DNA from 4 places in the Erwinia sp. 9145 genome. Region 1 is predicted to be linked to each of the others. Evidence: predicted binding sites of a transcription regulator. Region 1 holds the regulator's gene; each other region holds the start of a gene.
What was found. Region 1 encodes PurR, which represses purine synthesis genes. Its sites were predicted from a motif close to CANGCAAACGTTTGCNTG; they were not measured.
Positions count from the first base shown of each region.

Region 1 (4,213 bases):
CCGCAGCTTGGCAGCTTCGGGGAGCCTTTCATATACAGCAGAATCGGGTTTTCTGCGATTTGGCGCTCAATTTTTTCAACAGTGCTCATAAATGCCTTCCTCAAACGGATACGTCGTGTCTTTTTATTGTAGCGGCTCTGCCGTCGTGATGAAAACGACATTTTCAGCAGGGTTATTTCTCCTGACGCGTTACCTTGCTCGTAGGGTCATTGCTTTCACGGCAGGTTGAATAAAACACATGCTTTTTTGCCAACGGTTTCTTGCGCTGAGTCATTGAAACAAAAAAGACCTTACCTTTTGGCAAAAAGTTAGATTAGAATTGCCTGGCCCGTCTGCTCAACAGGCAGATAAATCTTATTGCCCTGCTTTTGCCGCTGGCGAAAGCACGAACTGTTAATGGTAACGATGCGTCTATTTATCACGATAATCATGCTGGCTTTTGTTCAGCTTTTCGTCACTGTGGCGCACGCATCGCCCGGCACGCCTGTTAATGCAAAACACCAAAAGGCGAATGCCAAAAATGAACGCGATGACGATCGCCGCAAGCGCAAAACGGTGAAGAGTACAACAACGAAAAAAGTAAAAGACGTCGCCCGCAAACCCCGCACTGCCTCTTCTGCAAAAGCCAAACTTAACAAAAAGCTGGCAGCCTCGCACAAGGTCACCAAATCCCAAATCCTCGCGGCAGCAAAAAACAATGCTTCAAAAAAACGCTACGGTCGCCAGGGGATTAAAACGCTGAAAGAGCGTGAAGCGCTTACCGATAACGCAACCTCCTCACCGCTCAAACTCAGCAAAGCGCACCGCGCGCGCTATCAGAAAGCGCGTGAAACAGCGATGAACAAGCTGATGGGCCAGTTGGGTAAACCTTACCAGTGGGGCGGCACCTCACCTGAGACCGGCTTCGACTGTAGCGGACTGGTCTGGTATGCCTACAAAGACCTGGTAAAGTTTAAGATCCCGCGCACCGCCAACGAGATGTACCATTTGCGCGACGCGGCGCAGATTGACCGCGGTGAGCTGGAAAAAGGCGACCTGGTCTTTTTCCGCATAAACGGGCGCGGCACGGCCGATCATGTGGGCGTGTACCTTGGCGGCGGTAAATTTATTCAGTCTCCGCGTACCGGAAAAGATATTCAGATAAGCGCGCTGTCGGATGATTACTGGCAGGGTCATTATGTTGGCGCGCGCCGTGTGATGACGCCCAAAACCATTCGCTGAGTGTAAAAAGAATAAAAAAGGCCGATCTTAATCGGCCTTTTTTTTAGTGCATCACGGCGGTAAAGCTGAATGCGATAATCATCAACAGCGCAGCGCAGGTCGTCAACAGCGAGAACTTCAGATCGGTATCCATTTACACCCTCTTAATAACCCTGATAGTTGTACCGGTATCAATTTTCCCATATCTGGCGGTAAAAATCTCGTTTTCTTTGGCAGAGCTTGTTAGAATCCGGGCCTCGTTGCGCAACCCGTAATAAAATGCTGTGCCGTTGCGCAAACACCAACGCTTATTCCTTCCTGACGTCACCGACATGCACGCAGCACAGTCTCAGAGGCGGCGGGGAAATTTCGCTTTACGCAATCGTTTAACAAATGACTTATCAATAAGTTGCGATAAGTGCAGGAGTCATTATTTCATGGCAACCATTAAAGATGTGGCCAGGCGTGCCGGGGTGTCCACCACTACCGTTTCACACGTTATCAATAAAACCCGCTTCGTCGCTGAAAATACGCGGGACGCGGTATGGGCCGCCATCAAAGAACTTCACTATTCACCCAGTGCGGTTGCCCGCAGTCTTAAAGTCAATCACACCCGAACCATCGGGCTGCTGGCCACCTCAAGCGAAGCGCCCTATTTCGCTGAGATTATTGAAGCCATTGAAAACAGCTGCTTTGCCAAAGGCTACACGCTGATTTTGGGTAACGCCCATAACGATCTGCAAAAGCAGGAGGCGTATCTGTCGATGATGGCGCAAAAGCGCGTCGACGGGCTGCTGGTGATGTGTTCTGAATATCCCGATGCGCTGATCGAACTGCTGGAAAACAGCCGCAACATTCCGATGGTGGTGATGGACTGGGGCGAATCGCGCGGCGATTTTACCGATACGGTGCTGGATAATGCTTTCGAAGGCGGCTACCTGGTGGGACGCTATCTGATTGAACGCGGCCATCGCGATATCGGCGTGATCCCCGGCCAGATGGAGCGCAATACCGGCGGCGGTCGCCATGCGGGATTTCTGAAGGCGCTTTCTGAAGCGGGCATCACGCTACGCAACGAGTGGCTGGTGCAGGGCGACTTTGAGCCGGAATCTGGCTACCGCGCCATGCAGCAGATCCTGTCGCAGAAGCAGCGCCCCACCGCCGTATTTTGCGGGGGCGACGTCATGGCGATGGGCGCAATTTGCGCGGCCGATGAAATGGGGCTGCGCGTGCCGCAAGACATATCGGTGATCGGGTATGATAATGTGCGCAATGCCCGCTACTTCACCCCGGCGCTGACCACGGTTCACCAGCCTAAACAACAGTTGGGCGAAACCGCATTCGAGATGCTGCTGGACAGGATCACCAGCAAGCGCGAAGATCCGCAAACCATTGAGGTGCATCCCACTCTGATTGAGCGCCGCTCGGTCGCTGACGGGCCGTTCCTTGACTATCGACGCTAATGTTTTTCGCTGAGCCATTCATGGTTCAGCGTATCGGTATCGCCCAGATAATCCAGCAGCCAGCGCATTGCCGGCGAGTCGTCCGCCGCCCGCGACCAGCTTACGCAGCAGGGGCTGTCAGGGAACGGCGCGCCAAGCGTCAACTCACGTAGCGCGCCGCTTTGCAGCAACGGGCGTGCAAAATGCCCCGGCACCATGCCGACGCACAGCCCCGCCAGCAGGCAATCAGCAGCGCTTTCCCAGTCTGGCACCACCAGCCGACGCTGATTATCCAGTGTCCAGGTGGTGCGCTTCGGCAGAGAACGCGACGTATCCTCCAGCACCAGCGAAGGCCACTCCCGCACCGTCTCGTCATCAATGTCTTTTGTACACTGCGCCAGCGGATGACGGGCCTGTACCACACAACGCCAGTTCAGCGCGCCCATGTCACGGAAGGCGTAACGTCCTCCGACCGGAATCGCCTGCGTCGCGCCGATGGCAATATCCACCCTGCCGTCCGCCAGCGCGTCCCAGACGCCGTTGAAGACCTCGGCGGTCAGATGCAGTTCGATATCAGGAAAGTGGCGGTAAAAATCCACTACCATTTGTCGCGTTCGCTGCGGCCGCACGATGCGGTCAACGGCGATATTGATCTGGCCTCGCCAGCCGTTCGCCACCTGCTGACACTGACGACGCGTTGCGAGCATTTTTTTGATAACAGTGCGACCTTCCAGAATGAAAACCTTTCCCGCCTCGGTAAGCACCACGTCGCGATGGCGGCGCTCAAACAGCGGCACAGCCAGCCACTCTTCAAGCTGACGAACAGTATAGCTGACCGCAGAAGGCACACGATGTAGCTCCGCTGCCGCCGCGCTGAAGCTGCCGTTTCTGGCGACAGCATCAATGACTTCAAGTGAATATTCTGACCACATAATCTGCCTGCAAATTTTTTGAACGCAATATGCAAATATTAGCGTTTCACAGCGCGCGTGGCACGCGTTTACACTTTGCGCCATTTCATTCATCTGCCATAAAGAGCATAAAATGCCTTCACCCGGATTTACCCTTTACCTCGCGCTTTTAAGCGTGGTGGGCTTTCTCGCCACTGATATGTACCTGCCCGCCTTTGCTGACATGCAGCAGGATCTGCACACACAACCCGGCGTGATCGGCGCCAGCCTGAGCCTGTTTCTGGCAGGCTTTGCCAGCGCCCAACTTATCTGGGGGCCGCTTTCAGACCGCATCGGGCGACGTCCGGTATTACTGATGGGGCTGGGAATTTTTGCGCTGAGCTGCACGATGATGTGGTGGGCGAATTCCGCATGGGCGCTGTTGGGGCTGCGTTTTCTTCAGGCCGTGGGCATCTGCGCAGCCGCCGTGACCTGGCAGGCGCTGGTTATTGACCGTTATTCTGCCACCCAGGCAAACAAAGTGTTTGCCACCATTATGCCGCTGGTGGCGCTTTCGCCCGCGCTGGCACCGCTGGCTGGCGCATGGGTTCTGAATCACTTTACCTGGCGCGGCATTTTTATCGTGCTGATGGCGATCGCTGTGGTGCTGCTAATCTGCAC
Region 1 covers NZ_JQNE01000001.1:1,721,432-1,725,644, reverse strand. Annotated here, with positions in the region: gene FA91_RS08470 (Grx4 family monothiol glutaredoxin) at 1-89, opposite strand, end outside; gene FA91_RS08465 (C40 family peptidase) at 406-1,221, shown strand; gene FA91_RS20990 (YnhF family membrane protein) at 1,265-1,354, opposite strand; gene purR (HTH-type transcriptional repressor PurR) at 1,638-2,663, shown strand; gene punR (DNA-binding transcriptional activator PunR) at 2,660-3,574, opposite strand; gene punC (purine nucleoside transporter PunC) at 3,687-4,213, shown strand, end outside.

Region 2 (4,213 bases), 830 kb from region 1:
CCATCGCCTCGCAAAAACGCGTCTCAAACGCCTCAAACCCCGATGCCTCTGCGGTAGCGTCGGTGTTGCGGATAGCGATATAGAGGCGCTCCAGCGCGGCGCGCGCCTGCTTCAGGTTGTCTTCGCCGTAATTCAACTGGCTGCGATAGTGACCTGACATCAGAAAATAGCGCACCGTTTCCGCATCGTAATGCGCCAGCACGTCGCGAACGGTGAAAAAGTTATTCAGCGATTTAGACATCTTTTCCCGATCGATCATCACCATACCAGAGTGCATCCAGTAGTTGACGTACGGGCCGTCGTGCGCGCAGCTGGACTGGGCGATCTCATTTTCATGATGCGGAAACATCAGGTCAGAACCGCCGCCATGAATATCGAAGTGCTCACCCAACTGCTTGCAGTTCATGGCCGAACACTCAATATGCCAGCCAGGACGCCCTACGCCCCACGGCGACGGCCAGCCTGGCTCGCCCTCTTTTGACATTTTCCACAGCACAAAATCCATCGGGTTGCGCTTGACGTTTTCCACCACGTCCACGCGCGCGCCAGCCTGAAGCTGCTCAAGATCCTGTCGCGACAGCTTGCCGTATTCGGGATCGCTGTCGACAGCAAACATCACGTCGCCGTTGCTGGCAACATAAGCATGATGGCGTGAAATGAGTTTTTCGACGATTTCAATAATTTCGGGAATATGATGCGTCGCGCGCGGCTCCCGATCCGGAGGCAAAATGTTCAGCGCGGCAAAGTCAGCATGCATGTCGGCGATGGTACGCTGGGTCAGCGCCTCAATAGACTCACCGTTTTCATGCGCGCGTTTAATTATTTTGTCGTCAATATCGGTAATATTGCGGACATATTTCAGCGTATAGCCGCGATAACGCAGATAGCGCGCAACGACATCAAAAGCAACGAAGGTTCTGCCGTGACCAATGTGACAGAGGTCATAAACGGTGATGCCGCACACGTACATGCCGATTTCACCAGCATGAATAGGTTTAAATTCCTCTTTTTGACGACTCAGGGTGTTGAAAATCTTAAGCATTGAGACATTCCGTTTTATACGTGTGCGGGATACGGCCATAAGCCTTTATTCTGCCGTATTCTTAACGTAAGCGCCACGCAAAGCAAGGCCGGCGCGGTGGTCGTTTATGCGCCAGGACTAACTCGTCATCAGAATTTGTGATATAAAAGCGGCTTGTTAAAAGCGGTGGACTCCCGACGCCAGCTTACCGATAAACATTTCAACCTTTACAGGATGAGAACATGGTCACTTTCCAGACTAATCATGGCGATATCGTCATTAAAACCTTTGACGACAAAGCGCCAGCAACCGTTAAAAATTTCCTGGATTACTGCCGTGAAGGCTTCTACGACAACACCATTTTTCACCGTGTGATCAACGGTTTTATGGTTCAGGGCGGCGGTTTCGAACCCGGCATGAATCAGAAAGCAACGAAAGAAGAGATTCGTAACGAAGCGAATAACGGTCTGAAAAACACCAAAGGCACGCTGGCGATGGCCCGCACCCAGGCTCCTCACTCGGCGACCGCGCAGTTCTTTATTAACGTTGCGGATAATGATTTTCTGAACTTCCGTGACGAAAGCCTGCAAGGCTGGGGCTACTGCGTGTTCGCTGAAGTGGTCGAAGGCATGGACGTGGTTGAGAAAATCAAAGCCGTTTCTACCGGCCGCAGCGGTATGCATCAGGACGTGCCAAAAGAAGACGTTATCATTCAGAAAGTGACCGTCAGCGAATAATGCCCCACACGCTGTTCATCGCGGACCTGCATCTGAGTACAACTGAACCGGCAATCACAGCCGGTTTTCTTGCTTTTTTGCGCCGTGATGCCCTGCACGCCGATGCACTTTATATTCTCGGCGATCTGTTCGAAGCGTGGATTGGCGACGACGATCCCACCCCGCTTCATGCGCAGGTTGCTGCCGCTCTGAACGATCTGCACCAGCATGGCGTTCCCTGCTATTTCATTCATGGTAACCGCGATTTTCTCCTCGGCAATCGCTTTGCCGCTGCCGCAGGCATGACGCTGCTGCCGGAAGAGCAGGTGCTGGAGCTGTATGGCCACCGCGTGTTGATTATGCACGGCGACACGCTCTGTACCGATGATGAAGCCTATCAGCAGTTTCGCCGTCGCGTTCATCAGCGCTGGCTGCAAAAACTGTTTCTCGCCCTGCCCCTCTCACTTCGCCAGAAGATTGCCGCGCGTATGCGTGCGGACAGCAGGCAGGCGAACAGCGGCAAATCGCTGACGATTATGGACGTTAACGATCACGCGGTGTACCAGGCCATGTCGCGTCAGCGCGTTCACTGTTTGATCCACGGTCATACGCATCGTCCTGCGGTTCATCAATGCAATCTCGACGGCCAGCGCGCCGAGCGGCTGGTGCTTGGCGCATGGCATGAGGAAGGCTCAATGATCCGCCTTGACGCCACCGGAGCGACGCTCATCACCTTTCCCTTCTGACGATATAAACACGCTTTTTTGCCGTAATTACCGCTGCGCAACCGTTTTCCTTGCTGCCTGGTCATGCTATTCTCTTTGCCCTTCCTGGCCGACATCCATTTTTATTAAAAAGGATGTTCCGACAACGTTTTTGTAATCACAGGAGTCAGATCCGCATGTCATCTACTGCCGCCCCGGCCCGAATTGCTATCGTTATGGGTTCCAAAAGTGACTGGGCAACCATGCAATTCGCCGCGGAAATCCTCAGCAGCCTGGCCGTGCCTTTTCACTGCGAGGTGGTTTCCGCACACCGCACGCCGGACAAGCTCTTCACCTTCGCTGAGGATGCCGAAAAAAACGGTTTTCAGGTGATTATCGCCGGTGCGGGCGGCGCGGCACATTTGCCGGGCATGCTGGCGGCAAAAACGCTGGTGCCGGTGCTTGGCGTTCCGGTGCAGAGCGCGGCGCTCAGCGGCGTTGACAGCCTTTACTCGATCGTCCAGATGCCGCGCGGCATCCCCGTCGGCACGCTGGCGATAGGCAAAGCGGGCGCGGCCAATGCGGCACTGCTGGCCGCCCAGATTCTGGCACTGCACGATACCGAGCTGGCGTCACGCCTGGCAGGCTGGCGACAGGCGCAAACTGATGACGTGCTGAATAATCCGAATCCGCAGGAGGAAGCATGAAGCCGGTTTGCGTATTAGGTAACGGTCAACTGGGGCGCATGCTGCGTCAGGCGGGCGAGCCGCTGGGCATCGCCGTTTACCCTGTCGGGCTGGATGCCGAGCCGCAGGCGCTGCCGATCCAACAAAGCGTGATAACAGCGGAGATCGAGCGCTGGCCCGAAACCGCTCTGACGCGCGAGCTGGCGAGCCACTCTGCCTTCGTTAATCGCGATATTTTTCCTCTTCTCGCCGATCGCCTGACGCAGAAGCAGCTTCTCGATCGGCTGGGTCTCGCCACCGCGCCGTGGCAATTGCTGGAAAATACGAGCCAGTGGCCGCAGGTTTTCGCCTCCCTCGGTGAGCTGGCTATCGTTAAACGCCGCACCGGCGGCTACGACGGCCGGGGCCAGTGGCGTCTGCACGTCAATGAAACCGAAACGCTTCCCGCCGACTGCTACGGCGAATGTATCGTTGAACAGGGAATTCATTTCTCTGGTGAGGTTTCGCTGGTTGGCGCACGCGCGCATGACGGCCGTACCGTCTTCTATCCGCTGACGCATAACCTGCACCAGGATGGCATCCTGCGTACCAGCGTAGCGTTGCCGGAGCCGGACAGCGCACGTCAGCGTCAGGCCGAAAAGATGCTGTCAGCCATTATGCATGAGCTTAATTACGTTGGCGTGATGGCGATGGAGTGTTTCATCGTCCCGGAAGGATTGCTGATCAATGAACTGGCGCCGCGCGTACACAATAGTGGACACTGGACGCAAAATGGCGCGTCGATTAGCCAGTTTGAACTGCACCTGCGTGCCATCCTTGATCTGCCGATGCCCAAACCTGTAGTGAGTTCCCCTGCGGTGATGATCAACTTAATCGGCACGGCGGTGAATTTGCAGTGGCTGGCACAACCGCTGGTCAACCTTCACTGGTATGAAAAAGAAGTTCGCCCCGGACGTAAGGTCGGTCACCTGAATCTTTGCGATCCGTCGGCAGACGCCATTACCCGGACGCTGGACGCGCTGGCAACCACCTTGCCAGCGGAATATCACCATGGTTTGCAATGGGCGCAGGCGCGTCTGCAAGAGG
Region 2 covers NZ_JQNE01000001.1:894,120-898,332, reverse strand. Annotated here, with positions in the region: gene cysS (cysteine--tRNA ligase) at 1-1,042, opposite strand, end outside; gene ppiB (peptidylprolyl isomerase B) at 1,264-1,758, shown strand; gene lpxH (UDP-2,3-diacylglucosamine diphosphatase) at 1,758-2,483, shown strand; gene purE (5-(carboxyamino)imidazole ribonucleotide mutase) at 2,639-3,148, shown strand; gene purK (5-(carboxyamino)imidazole ribonucleotide synthase) at 3,145-4,213, shown strand, end outside.
Region 2: a site for PurR is predicted at 2,518-2,535, ahead of purE (5-(carboxyamino)imidazole ribonucleotide mutase). Genes of this name have one in related genera too.

Region 3 (4,213 bases), 350 kb from region 1:
TTCTGCTGATCAATGAGGCCTCGCTCAACGATCTTCGCCAGCGCTGCCCGGCGGGTATCCGCCTGGAGCAGTTCCGCCCCAATCTGGTGGTCACCGGCACCGGCGCCTGGGCTGAGGACGCCTGGTCAACCCTGCGCATCGGCAACATTATTTTTGATGTGCCGAAACCCTGTAGCCGTTGCGTCTTCACCACCGTCAGTCCCGAGGGCGGCAAAAAGCACCCGTCCGGCGAGCCGCTGACGACCTTACAAAAATTTCGAACCGCCGCTGATGACAGCGGCGATATCGATTTTGGCCTGAATTTAATCGCCAGAAGCAGTGGCATACTGCGCGTGGGTGATGAACTGGAGGTGCTGGCGAATAAACCGCCGCGCCCGTATGGCGCAGGAAAGGTGAGCGAAACGCTGGAGGTCGTCCACAGCGCCTCGCAAAAGCTCACCATCAACTGGCAGGGAAACACCTTTACCGGCAATAATCAGCAGATATTGCTGGAGCAACTGGAGATGCAGGGTTACCGCATTCCTTACTCGTGTCGTGCGGGCATCTGCGGTAGCTGCAAAATCACGCTGGTATCGGGAGAGGTGCGGCCCCTGAAGAAAGAGGCTATTGGCGCCGACGGTCGCGTTTTGAGCTGCAGCTGCATTCCCGCCGGCGACGTTGTTTTACGTGGGAAGTAGGACTCAGACCGCGCTGGCCAGCAGCAGATGCTGCTCATCCGCCCTGGGTTGCAGCCTGTCGTTCATGATTTTGATCGCGTCGCCAAGCACCATGCTGCGGCCAGCCAGCGTTAGCTGCGGCTGAGCCAGCACGCACAGCGCGGCGCTCTCGCCGGCCTCCGCCACCATCATTACTGCCTGTTCGCCCGTTTCGCACAGCGTCACGCAAACCAGCTCGCCCTCTTTGGGTGAGAGATAATCGCGACAGGTAGTAAAGTGCCAGCTCTTAGGCATCAGCGGTTTGAGGAAGCGGCTGGCGACCAGCGCATTCAGCACCAGTTCGATACGCTGGCTGTCGTCAAGCGTGCAGCGGCGGCAGTGTTCGGCGAAGCTATAAAACAGCGCCGCTTCATCAACGCAGAAGGCGGTTTCGCTGAAAGCATCAGGGGTTAACATCTTACGGGGAAAGCGGGAGCGGAACAGCATCCCATCAGCCAGATCCAGCATCATGCGATCGTGTTCCGCATCGAAAAACCAGCGCCAGCTGTCGTCGGGTTTTATTTTCATGATGTGTCCTGTTGTCATACTTGTTTACATTCCGGTCGCAAACTTCAATTTTTGTAAATTCAGGCGAAGCCGTAATGACAGAGAATGCGCCTGTAAATCTGAATATTGCGAAAACATCCCAAAATATAAACGAGCCAGCGGGGAAAATAAACCCCCTGGCCTGGTTTAAACCAATATTCTTCAAAGATGGGTCACAATTTGTTTTATCAACGGCGGCCCTTTATAAATAAACCCGGAATATATTTGAATCAGCGATGCGCCTGCCGCCATTTTTTCTCTGGCAGAGATCAAAGAATCAATTCCGCCAACGCCAATTATTGGCAGTCGGCCCTGCAACTCGTCGGCCAGACGGCGAATGATTGCCGTGCTGGAAAGCTGTAGCGGGCGTCCACTTAACCCTCCCGCCTCGTCTGCATATTTCAATCCGCTGACCAGCGATCGGTCGAGCGTGGTATTGGTGGCAATCACGCCATCAATATTATGTCGAACAAGGCTGTCTGCAATTTGGATCAGTTCTTCTTCAGAAAGGTCCGGCGCTATTTTCACCGCAACGGGAACATATTTGTGATGGATCGTTTCAAGATCTTTCTGTTTTTGTTTAACCGCCCTTAACAATTCATCTAACGCATCACCATACTGTAAAGTGCGTAATCCTGGCGTATTGGGCGACGAAATATTGATAGCGATATAACCGGTATGACGGTAGATTTTTTCCATACAGATTAAATAATCTTCGGCGCCCTGCTCAACCGGCGTATCTTTATTTTTACCGATATTGATGCCGAGGACGCCATCGAAGCGGGCTTTTTTAACGTTTTCAACCAGCCTGTCGACGCCGTGGTTATTAAATCCCATCCGGTTAATGATCCCCTCCGCTTCCAGCACGCGAAACATTCTGGGTTTATCATTTCCCGGCTGGGGCCGCGGCGTGACCGTGCCAATTTCAACAGAACCAAATCCCATTGCGCCAAAGGCATCAATGCATTCGCCGTTTTTATCCAGGCCAGCCGCGAGGCCAAGCGGATTTTTAAACGTCAGCCCCATGCAGTTTACCGGACGTAAAGGAAGAGACTGGCGAACCAGCTGTATCAGCGGCGTACCGGAAACGCGCTGCAACTGACGCAGCGTAAGTTCGTGCGCGCGCTCGGCATCAAGTTGGAAAAGTGCCTGACGAACCAGGTGATACATGAATGCTCCTGAAGCCCGACTGTGCGGGAAAGTAAGATGAAAACGCGCGTCGGTCGACCCCCGACAAACGCCGTGCGAGCGCGTATCGGCTATTCCAGTCTGGCGGTGTGGTGTCAGGATTGGCGCAGAAACGCGACGGGTGCGGCACAAAATGGTAAAGCGCTTTAGCTGCAATGTAAACGATTGCACGCGCGCGCAAACGTTTTCTTATTCGTAAAGCAGCTTATCAATACCGGATAAATCATTTAAGGCTCTTTATGGGCTCTGTCAGGATAACCCTCTCTGTTACACGATCTGTTGAATAATTAACATCCGGTTAAAAGGAGAGATTATGCGCGTTATTACCCTGGCGGGAAGCCCTCGCTATCCATCACGTTCAACGGCCCTGCTCACGCTTTGTCAGCATCGGCTGGAACAGCGCGGCGTCGAGGTTATTCCGTGGAATCTGCATAATTTCCATCCTGAAGATCTGATTTGCGCCCGATTCGATTCGCCTGCCCTGCTGGCGCTCAATGAGGATCTGGAAAAAGCGGACGGCGTGATTGTGGCGACGCCTATCTATAAAGCCTCTTTTTCCGGCGCGCTGAAAACCCTGCTCGACCTGCTGCCGGAACGTGCGCTGGAGCATAAGGTGGTGCTGCCGCTGGCGACCGGCGGCACCATCGCGCATATGCTCTCCGTGGATTATGCGCTGAAACCGGTGCTGAACGCCCTGAAAGCGCAGGAAGTGCTGCATGGCGTCTTTGCCGATGACAGCCAGGTGACGCATTACGATCGCCAGCCGGTGCTCTCGCCGGTGCTGGACGCGCGCCTCAATGAATCACTGGACACCTTCTGGCAGGCGCTGGCGCGTCGGCATCAGCCGCTGGCGCTGGCGGTTTAAAGGGGAAAGCACGCTATGAACAGATCGCTTCAACGCATTACTCAGCCCCTGATCCCGTGGGCATTGCCAATTCTGCTGGTGGTTGTGTGGCAAATCGCGTCGCAAACGGGCTGGCTCTCTACGCGCATTCTGCCCTCGCCCGAGGCCATTGTGCTGACGTTCTGGCGTCTCTCCGCCAGCGGCGAGCTCTGGCAGCATCTGGCGATCAGCGGCTGGCGCGCCGCCATCGGTTTCTGCATCGGCGGCTCGATTGGTCTGACGCTGGGCCTGATCACCGGCATGTCGCGTCTCGGCGAGCGGCTGCTCGATACCTCGGTGCAGATGCTGCGTAACGTTCCGCATCTCGCGCTGATCCCGCTGGTGATCCTCTGGTTCGGCATTGACGAATCGGCAAAAATTTTCCTGGTGGCGCTCGGCACGCTCTTTCCCATCTATCTGAATACCTATCACGGCATTCGCAATGTCGATCGCGGACTGGTGGAGATGGCGCGCAGCTATGGCCTGTCTGGCTGGAGCCTGTTTATTCAGGTGGTGTTACCGGGCGCGCTGCCTTCTATTATGGTTGGCGTACGCTTCGGGCTGGGCCTGATGTGGCTGACGCTGATTGTGGCGGAAACCATTTCTGCCAATTCCGGCATTGGCTATCTGGCGATGAACGCGCGCGAATTTTTACAAACAGACGTGGTGGTGGTGGCCATTATTTTGTATGCCCTGCTCGGGAAACTGGCCGACGTCAGCGCGCTGCTGCTTGAGCGGATCTGGCTGCGCTGGCATCCGGCTTATCAATTGAAGGAGGAAAACGCATGAGCGCACTTGCCCCCTCGCCGGCGCGACTGAACGCTGGCACGCCGCTGGTTATCAACGGCGTCAGTAAACAATACAACGGCCGTACGGTGCTGGACAATCTGACGTTGCATAT
Region 3 covers NZ_JQNE01000001.1:1,375,864-1,380,076, reverse strand. Annotated here, with positions in the region: gene FA91_RS06780 (YcbX family protein) at 1-677, shown strand, start outside; gene FA91_RS06775 (cell division protein ZapC) at 681-1,223, opposite strand; gene pyrD (quinone-dependent dihydroorotate dehydrogenase) at 1,404-2,411, opposite strand; gene ssuE (NADPH-dependent FMN reductase) at 2,743-3,294, shown strand; gene ssuC (aliphatic sulfonate ABC transporter permease SsuC) at 3,310-4,101, shown strand; gene ssuB (aliphatic sulfonates ABC transporter ATP-binding protein) at 4,098-4,213, shown strand, end outside.
Region 3: a site for PurR is predicted at 2,604-2,621, ahead of pyrD (quinone-dependent dihydroorotate dehydrogenase). Genes of this name have one in related genera too.

Region 4 (4,213 bases), 850 kb from region 1:
CGATTCAGCGCGCGATTACGCACTTTTTTAGTGCATAACGCTGAGCGTTATGCACCTTGCCAGCGCGTAAAAAGATCCTGATCCAGTTCAATATCAAACTGGTCAAACACGCGATTAACGGTCTGGTCGACAATGTCCATCACGTATTGCGGGCGATGATAAAAGGCGGGAACGGGCGGCATAATGATGGCACCCATTTCGGCGGCGGTGGTCATGATGCGCAGATGCCCCAAATGCAACGGCGTCTCGCGCACGCAAAGCACCAGACAGCGACGCTCTTTCAGCACCACGTCCGCCGCTCTGGTCAGCAGCCCGTCGCTGTAGCTGTGAACGATACCAGAGAGGGTTTTCATTGAGCAGGGCAAAATCGCCATGCCGTCGGTTTTAAACGAGCCAGAGGAGATGCTGGCGGCGATGTCGCGCACGTCATGTACCACATCGGCCATCGCCTGAACGTCACGCAGGGCGTAGTCGCTCTCCAGCGCCAGCGTCTGTCGCGCTGCCTGGCTCATCACCAGATGCGTTTCCACATCTTTAACCTGCTGCAACACCTGGAGCGCGCGAATGCCATAGATAACGCCGCTGGCGCCCGTGATACCAATGATGAGTCGTTTCATGCATTACCTGCGTATGTCGATCGTGAAATAGCCGCTGCGCCAAAAAAAAGGGCCGGAATCGCTTCCGGCCCATCATACCTGCTGCTGCGCAACTTATTAACCTTCGTTGTGCATTTCCAGGTTTTCCACCTCATTCTGACGCGCCATGGCTTTTGCGTCGTCGTTGCGCAGCGATTGTAAATACTCAAGGTAGCGCTGATCGACATCTTTGGTGACGTACACGCCGTTAAAAACGGAACACTCAAACTGTGCGATGTCCGGGTTTTCTTCGCGTACCGCTTCAATCAGGTCGTCGAGATCCTGGAAAATCAGCGCATCTGCACCGATAAGCTGGCGGATCTCTTCCACTTCACGGCCGTGGGCAATCAGCTCTGTCGCACTGGGCATATCAATGCCATAGACGTTCGGGAAGCGAATTTCCGGTGCGGCCGAGGCGAGATACACTTTTTTCGCACCCGCTTCGCGCGCCATTTCGATAATCTGCTCCGAGGTGGTGCCGCGTACGATAGAATCATCCACCAGCAGCACGTTTTTGTCGCGGAACTCGGCGCGGTTGGCGTTCAGCTTGCGGCGAACGGCGCTGCGGCGCTGATGCTGTCCCGGCATGATAAAGGTGCGGCCCACGTAGCGGTTCTTCACAAAGCCCTGACGATAAGGCTTGTCGAGAATACGCGCCATCTCCAGCGCGATATCGCAGGAGGTTTCCGGGATGGGGATCACCACATCAATGTCCAGATCCTCCCACTCGCGGGCGATTTTCTCACCCAGCTTGGTGCCCATACGCACGCGTGCGCTGTAGACGGAAATTTTGTCGAGGAACGAATCCGGGCGGGCAAAATAAACATATTCAAACAGGCACGGATTAAACTTCGGATTCTCCGCGCACTGACGGGTGAACAGCTGCCCTTTTTCCGTGATGTAGACCGCTTCGCCCGGCGCCACATCGCGCAGGAACTCAAAGCCAAGCGTATCCAGCGCCACGCTCTCAGAGGCCACCATATATTCGTTGCGACCGTCCTGCATGGCGCGCTTGCCGATCACCAGCGGGCGAATGCCGTTAGGATCGCGGAAGGCGACCAGGCCATGACCGATAATCATTGCCACACAGGCATAAGCGCCGCGTACGTGCTGATGAACAGCGGTGACGGCGGCAAAAATGTTTTCGGCTTCCAGCGGATAATGCTGCGCGCGATCCAGTTCCTGAGCAAAAATATTGAGCAGGATCTCGGAATCAGAGGTGGTGTTAACGTGACGGCGGCCGCTTTCGAAAAGCTGCTTACGCAGCTCGTGCGCGTTAGTCAGATTGCCATTGTGCGCAAGGGTAATGCCGTAGGGCGAGTTGACATAGAAGGGCTGCGCTTCTGATGCACTGGAACTGCCGGCGGTGGGATAACGAACGTGGCCGATACCCATGTTGCCCTGCAAACGCTGCATATGGCGGGCTTCAAATACATCGCTGACCAGACCGTTCGCTTTACGCAGACGGAAGCACTTTAATGCATCAATGGTAACGATGCCTGCGGCATCCTGCCCACGGTGCTGTAGCACCGTTAACGCGTCATAAATCGACTGGTTGACCGGCATAAAACCGGCGATCCCGACAATACCGCACATGTGGTCATTTCCTCATAAGCCGCAACCCCGGCTCAATTACCGGGGTAAAAAACTCGACGTACTTTTCAGATAGTCGAAAAACCACCTGATGACGTAACTGAACTGGGGAACTAACTGCGACTGCTGCCAGTCCGCGCTTTTCGAGAAGCCGGTGAACGTATCAAGAAAGAACAGCATCGCTGACACGATCAGCACGCCGCGAAGCGCGCCGAAACAGACACCGAGCACTCTGTCCGTTCCCGACAGGCCGGTTTTCTCAACCAGCGAACCGATAACGTAGTTGACGATAGCGCCAACCAACAGGGTAGCGATGAAAAGCACCCCGATGGCAATGCCGTTTCGAACCAGTTCGTCTTCAAAGCCGGTAAACCAGACGGCAAGGAAAGAGTAGTAATGGCTGGCGACAAAAAATGCACAACCCCAGGTCACGAGCGACAAAGCCTCCCGAACAAACCCGCGGATCAGGCTGACCAGTGCCGAAAAACTAATAACACCAATAATGACGTAATCTATCCAGACCATGAACTCTTCCAGCGCAGATGCCCCGCATCCAGTTCGGGGCGAATTCTAACAGAAAAAGAAAACGTTTGCGTACGGTTTTCCTCAGCCATATTGATTAAACGGGCGCGCGTAAAAAAACGGCATTTTTACAGCGAAACGGCGCCTGAAATCAGGCAATCGGCACCGGCGGCCAATCGCCTGATTTGCGTCGATTAATTTACTTCCTGCGCCGCCTGAAGGCGCAAGAGCCGCCATGAATTCTCATTGACGCCCAAGGCACAGCCTCTCACAACGAAAGGCAGAAACGCGGGCTGCGCGTCTTTGTCAACGTGCACTGTAGGGTTTCACCACGCCGCTCAATCCGGAGATCCCCTGAAGCTGACCGACCGCCGCCTGCATTTTCGCTTTAGAGGCGTCCGGCCCGACGTAAATGCGGGTGATCTGCCCCTGTACTGGCGAAGACGGTACGGTAAAGGCGCGGTAACCAGACAGGCGCAGTTTCGCAACTATCTCATTCACCTTGCTGGCGTTTTTCAGCGCGCCGAGCTGAACGACGTAGGCCTGGCCGGACGGCGCGCTCTCCTGGGGCGCAACCTCTGGCGGCGGCGTTTGCGGTTGAGCCTTCTCAACCGGCTTCGGCGGCGTTTTCTCCACCGGCTTCGGCTGTGGTTTCGGCTTCTCAACCGGCACAGGTTTTGGCTGTTGGACCGGCGGCGGCGCCACAACCGTCGGCGGACTGTCGGTCTGCGGTGCGGTTGAGCCGCTCTCCGCCTGCGACCTGTTTTCGCCGTTGTTGCCGCTCACTGCCGATCCTGCACCTTCCGGCGGTTGCGCAGGCAGCGCCTGGGTTACCGGCGGCGCCATGTCGGTTTCCTGCTGGTCGCCCGGTTTCGGCACCAGCGGAATGGCCGCAAACTCTTCTTTATAGTGCTTTTTCTTTCCGTCCAACAATCCCGGCAGGATGATGACGCCCAGCGCCACGATGATCACCGTGCCGACTAAACGGTTCTGAAACTTACTTGCCACTGCCCTTCTCCGTTTCCAGCACTTCCATTACCTGCGCCACGGTGTGGAAAGAACCACACACCAGCACAATATCCTGTTCTGCGGCCTGTTCACGCGCCTGTTCAAACGCGGCGGCGACGCTCGGGAAAACCCGTCCGGCTGGCAGATGCGCGATAAGCTGTTCTGCCGTTGCGCCGCGCGGCCCTTCCAGCGGCGCGCAGAACCATTCATCCACCACCGGCGTCAGACAGGCCAGCGTACCGGCGATATCTTTATCGTGCAGCATGCCTGCCACCGCCAGCACTCTGCCGGCGTTCTGCAACGTGCGCAAACGATCGGCAAGGTAAGCCGCCGCATGCGGGTTGTGCGCGACGTCGAGGATCACCTTCGGCGCCTGCTGAACCGTCTGAAACCGTCCCGGCAGCATCGCTTTGTTAATCCATTCGCGCACGACGGCTTCGTCGACCGTGAGCGAT
Region 4 covers NZ_JQNE01000001.1:2,574,831-2,579,043, forward strand. Annotated here, with positions in the region: gene FA91_RS12300 (UbiX family flavin prenyltransferase) at 48-617, opposite strand; gene purF (amidophosphoribosyltransferase) at 714-2,231, opposite strand; gene cvpA (colicin V production protein) at 2,268-2,753, opposite strand; gene dedD (cell division protein DedD) at 3,057-3,758, opposite strand; gene folC (bifunctional tetrahydrofolate synthase/dihydrofolate synthase) at 3,748-4,213, opposite strand, start outside.
Region 4: a site for PurR is predicted at 2,808-2,825, ahead of cvpA (colicin V production protein). Genes of this name have one in related genera too.